DNA from 3 places in the Neobacillus sp. DFD-2R genome. Region 3 is predicted to be linked to each of the others. Evidence: a T-box and tRNA genes for the amino acid it is inferred to sense, from the RefSeq annotation. Region 3 holds a T-box; the other regions hold tRNA genes.
The links. A T-box is a leader RNA that pairs with one kind of tRNA and senses whether it is charged. The one in region 3 lies ahead of metG (methionine--tRNA ligase), so its partner is inferred to be a tRNA-Met.
Positions count from the first base shown of each region.

Region 1: it has a tRNA-Met gene. The T-box ahead of metG (methionine--tRNA ligase) is inferred to sense a tRNA for this amino acid. The anticodon was not compared.
Region 2: it has a tRNA-Met gene. The T-box ahead of metG (methionine--tRNA ligase) is inferred to sense a tRNA for this amino acid. The anticodon was not compared.

Region 1 is NZ_CM173228.1:5,391,103-5,395,023, forward strand. Features, by position in the region: gene spoIIE (stage II sporulation protein E) at 1-2,397, opposite strand, end outside; tRNA gene AC3ANV_RS27135 (tRNA-Met) at 2,627-2,700, shown strand; gene AC3ANV_RS27140 (S1 domain-containing RNA-binding protein) at 3,162-3,602, opposite strand; gene AC3ANV_RS27145 (FtsB family cell division protein) at 3,686-3,921, opposite strand, start outside.
Region 2 is NZ_CM173228.1:473,711-477,631, reverse strand. Features, by position in the region: partial or broken gene AC3ANV_RS02310 (SDR family oxidoreductase) at 1-479, shown strand, start outside; gene AC3ANV_RS02305 (S1 domain-containing RNA-binding protein) at 1,407-1,847, shown strand; tRNA gene AC3ANV_RS02300 (tRNA-Met) at 2,125-2,198, opposite strand; rRNA gene rrf (5S ribosomal RNA) at 2,237-2,352, opposite strand; rRNA gene AC3ANV_RS02290 (23S ribosomal RNA) at 2,441-3,921, opposite strand, start outside.
Region 3 is NZ_CM173228.1:2,813,375-2,817,295, reverse strand. Features, by position in the region: gene AC3ANV_RS14170 (hypothetical protein) at 115-897, shown strand; gene AC3ANV_RS14165 (hypothetical protein) at 898-1,371, shown strand; T-box leader at 1,617-1,890, shown strand; gene metG (methionine--tRNA ligase) at 1,954-3,588, shown strand; gene AC3ANV_RS14155 (hypothetical protein) at 3,782-3,921, shown strand, end outside.

The DNA of each region.
Region 1 (3,921 bases), 2.6 Mb from region 3:
CGTCATATCGTCGTCAATCAATCCCCCTCTTGATCGGATAACATCTTCCATAATTAAATCAGATATCTCTTGCGGATCATCCGTTTGCAATTCTTGAATTTTTCGTTTCATCCATAAATCATAATTTTCAACATGCTTTGGCCCTTCAAAAACGCCATCGCTCATCATAATTAACAAATCTCCCGCTTTTAACTGTTCACTGACAACGTCGACTTCGAATTCCTGTAATATCCCGATCGGCAAATTACTTGCCTGGATTTTAATGACTTTATTCCCCCTTTTAATAAAACTTGGTGTCGAACCTATCTTAAGGAATTTTGCTGAAGCATTTTGCAGGTCAATCATCGCTAAATCCAATGTTGAAAAAATTTCATCCGTTGTTCTTAGAGATAGAATGGAATTTACCGATTTTATAGCTACTCTTTCTTCAATACCTGATTGCAATATTTTTTGTAAAAGCTGCAAGGTTTCTTTACTTTCGTAGTGGGCTCTTTCACCATTTCCCATGCCATCACTAATTGCAATTGCATACTTGCCTAAGCCCAGTTCAATTGTTGAATAGCTATCACCTGAAACAAAACCTCCATCCTTGGCAGCATGTGCCACACCCGTTTCGACTGTATAGGCTTTAGTCGAACGAAAGCCCACCTGACAGAAACCATTCGGATACACTGCACATTCTTCCTTATTCACTATGATTGTTTCTCCAAGAATATCTGATAACATCGGTGCAATTAACTTTTCGCACTCCCCATGTCCATTGCAAAAAGGGACCGCCATCTCGATATCCACATTTCCCTGTTCGAGGCTGTAAATCTCTACCTGTTCAATTTGAATGCCGAACTCTTGAAGCGCTTCCATGATTTGTTCTTCCTGTTTATGATGATTCTCCCTTTCCCGCTGTATTTCTTTTGCAAAATTGTCCATGACTTCAGAAACACCAAGAAGCTGATCGGCTACTAGCTTCCTACTTTCCTGTACCTGTTTTTTTAGTTTTTGATTAGCTTGATAAAAAGTTAACTCCGTTTGAATAGCATCAAAAACCCGTTTATGACGGGTACAATGCTTTTCCCATTCCCTTGATAGTTTTGCAGAAACCACTCCATCTTTTTGATCCATTTCATGAATAATTTCTTCCATATAGGCATAGGTTGTATTAAAATTCTTCGCCCAGCATTGTTCCTTCTTAAAACATGTTTGGCAAGTCTTTTCCGTAATATTACTCATAAAGAAATCAAGTTCCCGTTCACTATCTTCATCATTTGGCAGAACATCCATTTTAGAGAAGCTTTTTGAAAGGGCATGGAAAACATTTGAAAATTGAGCAACCCGCTGTGCGGTCACATCCCTCATCTTCCTCATGTATTTTTGCTGTTCAGCTGTATATTCAGCTGTGCCCGGAATATATTTAGCCAGACGAGAGGTAAATACTTGCGGTGTTATCATAAATAAGAAAACAGCTGCAGTTGTTTCTAATACGGAGAGTGATAGGGAACCGCCTCCTTCCCCATACATCCCGATTAGGAGAGTCGAAATAAATAAACCAATAGAAACACCTATTTTCTTTCCTTCTTTCAATAAACCGCCTAACACACCTGAAAAAGCGAGCAAGCTCATATGATAAAAGCTTGATACACTTGCTAAACTAAAAATTAACCCGGTTACCACCCCAACCGTTGAACCGATGGTTGCCCCGGCAACAAAAGAAAATACAAGGACTAAATACCGTGACATAATATGCTCAACAGACAAATCATATACTTTCCAGCCAATGGTACCGGTCATAATTGAAGCAAGCATAATAATCAAGCAAACAATTTCCTCGGTTTTTAACAGCTGTCTTCGTTTATTTAATGTTAGCAATGGAATGCTTTGCAAAAAAATGAGCGTTAATATAAATGAAAGACTCGCTTGCACACCTGCCATCATCGCATCATACAAAGTCAATTGCCTCTGCATGATTAGCGATTCAGCCAGCTTTCCCGCGCCAAGAATAATGCCGACAAAAAACGGAATGGACCTAAGTTCATTTTTTAGCCACTTCCTACTTATTTTAAAAATAACTAAAAAGAGTAGTGTAACCGTAAAGGTAAAAGCTGCATTTGGGAATGATAGGGTAATAGCCCCCATAATAAGTCCGACGAGAGCTAAAGGTGCATGGTCTTTTCGTATTAAATAAACGGACGCGAAAAAGGGGAGACTAAATGGCGTAAGCTTTGACAAAATCAAAGCCCGTCCAAGCAAAAACCCTACCAATAATAAGAAGTATCCCTTTTTTATAAAAAAGGATTCTATTTTTAATAGTACCTTTTTTAGGCTGCTTTCCAATTCCGACTTAGATGAATGAAAGTTGACTTCTCCGACCGGTTCTATTAAACTCGCGTTTGGCTTTTCCATAAATCACACTCCCTATTAGTTCATCGTTGCTGACTATTATAAAAGTGATAGACTTAAAAGTTTGTCAAATTAGTGAACAAGCTTAAGATTTTCGTTCGACGGTTTCTACGATAATTACCCAAATAATATTAATAAAGCTGGACAATTGTCGTTTTACGTATTTTTTCAGAAAAAATTATTGACAACTATTTTAAATCTATGTAATATATTCATTGTGTCAAAAACATATGGCGGTGTAGCTCAGCTGGCTAGAGCGTACGGTTCATACCCGTAAGGTCGGGGGTTCGATCCCCTCCGCCGCTATCAATTATGAAGGCGTTGATCTCTGATCAACGCCTTTTTTATTTAGGCTCTTTTCGTAAACTTTGTTGCTTTTGAAGCTTAATAACACAAACTATGCGAAAATAGCCTTTATTTATTTAAAAACAAGGCTCTGTTAAACTTGCCTGTTGATTTCCGCTCCAGGCACTCGCTTTCCGCGGGCGGGCGGGAGCCTCCTCAAGCATTAAGCCTGCGGGGTCTCCCTTGACCTGCTTTTCCCGCAGGACATTGAATAAGCTTCCACGAATACTCACCGCACGAAGAAAATGCGATAGCATTTTCGAGGAGTCTCGCGCCTTCCGCTCCAATCAACATACTGAACAAAATCAACAATGAGCTTTAACATAGCCAAAAACAAAAAAGACAAGCCCTTAGGACCTGTCTTTATCTATAAACACTTCATTGACACCTGCCAAATATTCCACTAATAAATAAGCAGCAAGTTAACCCCGTCTAGCTCCTCTTCCTCCACGCTTTGACTCTGTGTGTCGTTTTAAGGAAGATAAACGATCTTCACTATCCTTTAAGAAACGCGCCATTTTTGATTCGAAGTTTTCCGGTCTTGCGTTGTTATTACGATCGTTTGCTCTACCTTGACGTGGTCGTTGTGAGTGTGAGTTTGAATGGGGCCTTTGAGCCGGCTCCGGTCTATCTTTTGCCTTTTTGATTGATAGCCCAATTTTACCATCCTTCTCAACATTGATGACTTTTACCTCTACTTGGTCGCCAACCTTAAGATGATCGTTGATATCTTTTACATAATTGTCAGCAACCTCACTGATGTGTACGAGTCCTGTTGAGCCATCCGGCAGCTCCACGAACGCTCCGAAATTTGTAATCCCTGTTACCTTTCCTTGTAACTTGCTGCCTACTTCAATTGACATAAAAAGAATGTTCCTCCTTAAAAATATAAAAAATCAATCTTACTATATATTATACAGAAAGAAAAAAATCAGTGTCAATAAGACTAGTTACCGGTTGATTTTTCCTTTTTTTTATCAGGAATATTGAAGATGATCTCATTTTTATCTGAAAAGAAGTATTCTTTTCTTGCCAGCTTCGCAATGTAATCATCATCATTCAATTTAACAATTTCCTCTTTTAGTACATCCTGCTGCTTTTTTAATGCTGTTAGTTGCTTATCAAGCTGTTTCTTTTGAGCCTTCTTTGCATCAATAACTGAGGCTTGGGTTATAAAGCTGG
Region 2 (3,921 bases), 2.3 Mb from region 3:
ATGTTTTAATCAATAATGCAGCAGTCTTCTTAGCAAAACGTTCTGAAACTGAAGATGGAATTGAAACCACGTTTGCTACAAACTATTTATCTCATTTCATACTTTCCCACCTCTTACTGGAGTCGCTTGAAGCGAGTGGTGAAGGAAGAATTATTAATGTAGCCTCCAAGCACAACGGAATTAAAATGAACTTTGATGACCTTATGACCAAACAAAATTATGCTTTTTTCAGAGCAGTAGGTCCTACTAAATTTGGTTTAATTTTATTTACTAAGGAATTTTCAAAGAGGCTTGATGGAAAGTGTGTTACCATTAACAGCCTGCATCCAGGAATTATCCGCTCTAATCTTATGCATGACATGCCTTGGATCCTGCGGACGATATTTAAAACGTTCTCTGCAAATCCGAAAAAAGGTGCGGTTACACCGGTCTATCTTGCTTCCTCCCCTGATGTAAGGGCTCCCAATGGGCTTTCTTAACTTGGGCAGTAGCACTAGTGTACATTCTGTCATTCTGTTCGTCTGGTAATCATACATTTTTCGACCCTTTTCACTCTATTCTATTGTTAATTAAACGTTTGTTTAGTTTTGGTATGAACCTTTGCCAATAAAAGAATTTTCTATCCTAGCATGTAAAAAGATTGTAGCCTGAGGTTTAAGAGTTTTTTTCTTAATCTTCAAAGATTAGTAAAAACCAGTTAATTTTACATTCTTCGACCCTTTTTCCTCTTTCCTCTTGTTAATTAAACGTTTGTTTAGTTTCGGTATGAAACTTTGCCATTAAAGGAATTTTCTATCCTAGCATGTAAAAAGATTGTCGCCTGAGGTTTAAGAGTTTTTTTCTTAATCTTCAAAGATTAGTAAAAACCTGTTAATATTACATTCTTCGACCCTTTTTCCTCTTTTCTTTTGTTAATCAAACGTTTGTTTAGTTTTGGTATGAACCCTTACTTATAAAGGACCTTTCCAACCTAGCAGCTAAAAAAATTGTCGAGATGGGATTCGTATTATTAGTCTATTGTATGTGAAACAGTATGTCTAACTGATAATGAAGAGAGTTTTATGTTTAAACTGTTCGGAAGTAAACCACTTAGAAGAAAAGGAAGATTGCTTGATTCACGAGGAATACATCAGGAATGATTAGCAGGGAAAACAAAAATAATCTGGAATACAATCAGCAAGATTACATCTAATAAACTTATGAACCTAATGTAACAAATATTTAAGTTTATTTGGTCCTTAACTTAAAATGAAATTACAAAATAAAATATTAACCTATGTATAAGCGCCGTACCTGCCTTTTACACTTTGTCATTTAAAATCAAATAGCTGAAGCTGATATTATTTCCTTCAAAAATTTGTTATAATAAAGTGTTTTTAACATTATTGAGGAGGAACATTATTTTTATGTCAGTCGAAATAGGCAGCAAGTTACAAGGTAAAGTAACAGGCATCACCAATTTTGGAGCATTCGTAGAATTACCGGATGGCTCAACAGGTCTTGTGCATATCAGTGAAGTAGCGGATAGCTATGTAAAAGACGTTAATGACCATCTTAAAGTAGGCGACCAGATTGAAGTAAAAGTGATTAGTATGAAAGACGGAAAAACGTCCTTGTCCATCAAAAAAGCTATAGATAAACCCGAAAGACAAACCTCTTCTTATTCACAACGTCCACCGCGTCCGGGAAGAGTTGATAGCCGTTCTAAAGACTTCCGTTCATTCAAACCAAAGGAAAATTTTGAAGATAAAATGGCTCGTTTTTTAAAGACAAGTGAAGAGAATTTATCCACGCTCAAACGTAACACTGGGGCAAAACAGGGAGGCCGAGGGGGAAGACGCGGATAACTTGCTGCGTTTTTTAATACTTCATCACATAGATAAAGGCAAGCCTGTATAATAATCCGGCTTGCCTTCTTTATTGTCACGCCAAGTGCTTTAGCTTATTAAGACAAACCTGTTGCAATACATTTTTTTAACGATTACCTTAGAAGTACTCTTTTTTGAATTTATAACTAATAATATATTCCAATTATTTAGCAATAAATAAAAAGACCTTAGGAATAACTCCGTAAGGCGAATGAAGAATATCTAGTTCTATTTATTTTTAATTGGATTTAATTGATTGCGGAGGCAGGATTTGAACCTGCGACCTTCGGGTTATGAGCCCGACGAGCTACCAGACTGCTCCACCCCGCGACGATAAAATAACAATTATTAAAATTAAATTTAAAACAGCCTGGCAACGTCCTACTCTCACAGGGACAAAGTCCCAACTACCATCGGCGCTGAGAAGCTTAACTTCCGTGTTCGGTATGGGAACGGGTGTGACCTTCTCGCCATTGCTGCCAGACTATTATTTGAGGTTTCATTCCCTCAAAACTGGATAATACAGAAGAAGTTTGGTAAAAACGAGTTCACCTTGTTCATATAAATATGACTTGGTTAAGTCCTCGAACGATTAGTATCAGTCAGCTCCACACGTCACCGTGCTTCCACCTCTGACCTATCAACCTGATCATCTTTCAGGGTTCTTACTAGCTTGACGCTATGGGAAATCTCATCTTGAGGGGGGCTTCATGCTTAGATGCTTTCAGCACTTATCCCGTCCGCACATAGCTACCCAGCGATGCCTTTGGCAAGACAACTGGTACACCAGCGGTGCGTCCATCCCGGTCCTCTCGTACTAAGGACAGCTCCTCTCAAATTTCCTGCGCCCACGACGGATAGGGACCGAACTGTCTCACGACGTTCTGAACCCAGCTCGCGTACCGCTTTAATGGGCGAACAGCCCAACCCTTGGGACCGACTACAGCCCCAGGATGCGATGAGCCGACATCGAGGTGCCAAACCTCCCCGTCGATGTGGACTCTTGGGGGAGATAAGCCTGTTATCCCCGGGGTAGCTTTTATCCGTTGAGCGATGGCCCTTCCATGCGGAACCACCGGATCACTAAGCCCGACTTTCGTCCCTGCTCGACTTGTAGGTCTCGCAGTCAAGCTCCCTTGTGCCTTTACACTCTACGAATGATTTCCAACCATTCTGAGGGAACCTTTGGGCGCCTCCGTTACTCTTTAGGAGGCGACCGCCCCAGTCAAACTGCCCACCTGACACTGTCTCCCACCCCGATCAGGGGTGCCGGTTAGAATTTCAATACAGCCAGGGTAGTATCCCACCGACGCCTCCACCGAAGCTAGCGCTCCGGCTTCTACGGCTCCTACCTATCCTGTACAAGCTGTACCAAAATTCAATATCAGGCTACAGTAAAGCTCCACGGGGTCTTTCCGTCCTGTCGCGGGTAACCTGCATCTTCACAGGTACTATAATTTCACCGAGTCTCTCGTTGAGACAGTGCCCAGATCGTTACGCCTTTCGTGCGGGTCGGAACTTACCCGACAAGGAATTTCGCTACCTTAGGACCGTTATAGTTACGGCCGCCGTTTACTGGGGCTTCGATTCAGAGCTTCGCTTGCGCTAACCCCTCCTCTTAACCTTCCAGCACCGGGCAGGCGTCAGCCCCTATACTTCGCCTTGCGGCTTCGCAGAGACCTGTGTTTTTGCTAAACAGTCGCCTGGGCCTATTCACTGCGGCTCTTCGAGGCTATTCACCCCAAAGAGCACCCCTTCTCCCGAAGTTACGGGGTCATTTTGCCGAGTTCCTTAACGAGAGTTCTCTCGCTCACCTTAGGATTCTCTCCTCGCCTACCTGTGTCGGTTTGCGGTACGGGCACCTTTTATCTCGCTAGAGGCTTTTCTTGGCAGTGTGGAATCAGGAACTTCGGTACTAAATTTCCCTCGCTGTCACAGCTCAGCCTTCACGCAAGCGGGATTTGCCTCACTTGCAGCCTAACTGCTTAGACGCGCATATCCAACAGCGCGCTTACCCTATCCTCCTGCGTCCCCCCGTTGCTCAAACGATAAA
Region 3 (3,921 bases):
ATTGATATTATTTTTATTTAAAAAATTTTTTGGAGAGATTAAGGAAAAAGGATTATATAACTGAATTTAACCTGTACACAGAAATTACAAACTTGGATCAAAGGAGCATTTTATATGAGTAGGGTTATGAGAAGAGAAAGTCTTCCTAGAAACGTTTTAGGAATTTTTGATACAACCATACTTCATTTAAGAAAACCTTCAATAATTGCCTGGTGGTCAGTAGCTTTCCCTGGACTTGGTCATATTCTACTAGGACATTTTTTTCGTGGTACTGGTCTAATTATTTGGGAAATTTGTATTAATTCATATTCAAATCTAAACGCTGCTATGGTGTATTCTTTTATAGGCGATATACCATCAGCTAAAGGTATATTAAATACCAGATTATTGCTTTTATATATACCTATATATTTATTCGGTATATGGGACAGTTACCGTGGAGCAGTTGATTTGAACAAAGAGTATAAACTTAGCGAAAGTGCCAACTCTCCCATCAAGAAATATGCTATGAACGCAGCGGGTGTTAATTATCTGGATAAGAGAAATCCTATCCTAGCTCTTATTTGGGCAATTTTCATTCCAAGTCTAGGTCAATTTTATCAACAAAGAATCTTAGCAAGTTTTTTTACACTTTTTTGGGCAGCTATCTTTGTATTTTACTCGCACTTCGCTGAAGCAATAATTTATTTAATACAGGGAGATATACAAAAATCCACACAAGTATTAAATATGCAATGGTTGCTATTTATACCGTCTTTTTATTTCTTCACATTGTATCAATCTTATACAGATACTATTGAACTAAATAAATTGTTTGCAAAAGAACAAGCACGCTTTTTAGAGGAAAATTTCCAGCCTTCGAATTTCCACATTCATAAGGGAGGACTGGTGGAATAAATGCAAATTTTTGCGACCTTTGAACATACAAAGTATCTTGAGCTTGGGATAACAGAGTTACAGGAGAATGGCATAACGGATATTTTTGCAGTTCCATTAAAGAAAGTAAATGTTAGAGCTTCAATCATTGACTCCCTTAATCATTCTGACGGTCGTTCGTTTTTAGATAAGGGTTTTGCTTTAGCAGTTGTATTATCAACTATTTTAGCCAGCAAGGGATTTGAATTAGAATGGGGACCTATATACTGGGGACTAATTGGTGCAGTCAGCGGCATTATTATTGGTTTAGTAATCGAAATAATATTGTATAAATGGAAGAATAAAAAAAAGCAAATTAAACTGGTACGGAATGAAAAACATGGAGAAGTTATACTAATTATTAATTGTCAGCTGAAGGATGAAAAATTAGTTTCAGATATACTCACACGGAATTTAGCGTTAGGGTTGGCGAAAGTTATTAATTCTAAAGAATAACAACAAAATTTTTTATTATCGGTGTGATGCTATAAAAAGCATCGCCCATTAACGAAGGAGATTGTGAAGAATTGTACTTAAAGTAACGGGTGCATTACTGGAACAACGGTAATGCTTTTTCTTATTGAAGTAACTGGGCAGATTAGTTTAAGGAGCATCCCAAAGTATTTTCTAAAATAAAAATATTTTGAAATATTAATGTTGACTTCAGGAAAAATATTGAATAAACTATTGGTAATTATGAAACAAAAGCAATGAAGAGAAAAAGTAAAATGATATTGTTTTTCACCAGAGAGCTTCGGTAGCTGAAAAGAAGCAAAAACATTCATTTGAACAATGGTCTCTGAGCTTCGTACTGAACGTACTTTTTGTATTAGTAGGATACGACGAGTTTTGGCACTCGTTATCAATGTCACAGTATAAGAGTATCAATTTTAACTCCGTACTTGCTGAGGCAGATGGTGTGAACCATTTGCGAAATAAGGTGGTATCACGTGGAATTCAAACCTCGTCCTTAACTATTACAGTTAGGGCGGGGTTTTTTGTTTTTAAAATTAATTTTAATATTAGGAGGTATTATCTATGAGTATTTTTATTGGAGGAGCATGGGCTTACGCTAACGGCTCATTACATTTAGGGCATATTTCAAGTTTATTACCTGGGGACATTCTTGCAAGATATTATCGTTTAACAGGTGAAAAAGTTTTATATGTTTCAGGAAGTGATTGTAATGGAACACCTATTACGATTCGGGCAAAACAAGAGGGTGTATCGCCAAAAGAGATTGCGGACCGTTATCACCAGGAATTTGCAAATTGTTTTTCTAGATTAGGATTCACATACGATACATATACAAGAACGGATATGCCACATCACCATAAAATCGTTCAAGAGATATTTTTAGAGTTGCTTGAAAAAGGATACATCTATAAAAAGGAAATCGAACAAACGTATTGTGAACATGATCAGCAATTTTTACCTGATCGTTATGTTGAGGGTATTTGTCCTCATTGTGGTGCAAATGCTCGTGGAGACCAATGCGATGCTTGTTCAAGCGTGTTAGAACCACTTGAATTACTTGATAGAAAATGTAAAATATGCGGAAACGAACCTACTACAAGGTTCACAGAGCATTTTTACTTTTCCTTAAGCTCATTCCAAAAATTTTTGGAAAACTATACACAGGAAGCTGAAGACAAAAATCTGTGGAGGGAAAATGCCATTTCTCTAACGAAACGGTACTTAAAGGAAGGTTTGCAAGATAGGGCAGTTTCGAGAGATTTGCCTATTGGGGTAAGTGTTCCTGTTCCTGGATATGAAGATAAAAAAATCTATGTTTGGATTGAGGCTGTCTCAGGATACTACACAGCAAGTAAGCTCTGGGCGAAGGAGACAAATAATGATGATTCAACGTTCTGGAGTTCTTCAGCTAAATCTTTTTACGTTCACGGGAAAGATAATATCCCATTCCATTCGATTATTTGGGCAGGAATTCTTGCTGGTCTTGAAAAAGAGCCACTTCCAACGCATATTGTATCAAACGAGTATTTGACCTTAGAAAAGAAAAAATTATCTACAAGTAAAAATTGGGCTGTTTGGGTCCCAGATATTTTAGAAAGGTACGAACCAGATTCCATCCGATATTTTTTAACAATCAATGCACCAGAGAACCGAGATGCTGATTTTTCTTGGAAAGAGTTCATTTATAGCCATAATAGTGAGTTATTGGGGGCTTATGGAAATTTAGTTAATCGGACTTTAAAATTTATTGAAAAGTCATTTGATGGTGTTATTCCTGAAAAGGACATAACTTCGAATATTCAGGATAAAGTTAATCACTTATACAACGAAGTAGGTAGTTGCATTGAAACTGCTGTCTTCAAACAAGGACTGGAAAAAGTATTTGAACTTGTTAGATTTTCGAACAAATACTTTGATGAACAACAACCTTGGAAACAAGTAAAGGATGATACCGAGTCTTGCAAACAAACTCTGGCGGATTGCGTTTATCTAATTGCGAATTTAGCCCATATCCTTACTCCGTTCCTTCCTTTTTCAAGCGGAAAAGTCAAGGAGATGATAAACACAACAGCAACTGGATGGAGAGCATTTTTGGTTAAATCGCAGCGTTTGTCAAAAGTGGAACCATTGTTTGAACGAATTGACCCAGTAAGGATTGAAGAGGAGCTTGAGAGATTAAACAACCAAACTGTTTAAACTAAAAGGATTAAATTTATTTTTATATTAAAATAACAACCTTTATAAAAAATGTGAAGGATTTCACTTCAAGTAACGGGTGCAATAGTTAAAGATTGGGATGGCTGCGGCGATCCCTTTCTTATTGCACTAACGTGGCAGTTTAGTTGAATAAGAAAACATCTTAGGGAACACTAAAATGAGGTGTGAACTAATGAAAATATACATTATTTTTATAATGGCATTTCTGCTTGTTATTGTCCCTAATAAAGCAGGAGCAGTAATTGTAGGATATAATATTGTTGCAAAGTCAAGTAAAGAGAATATAACCTTATATGCTAAAGAAATGAATGG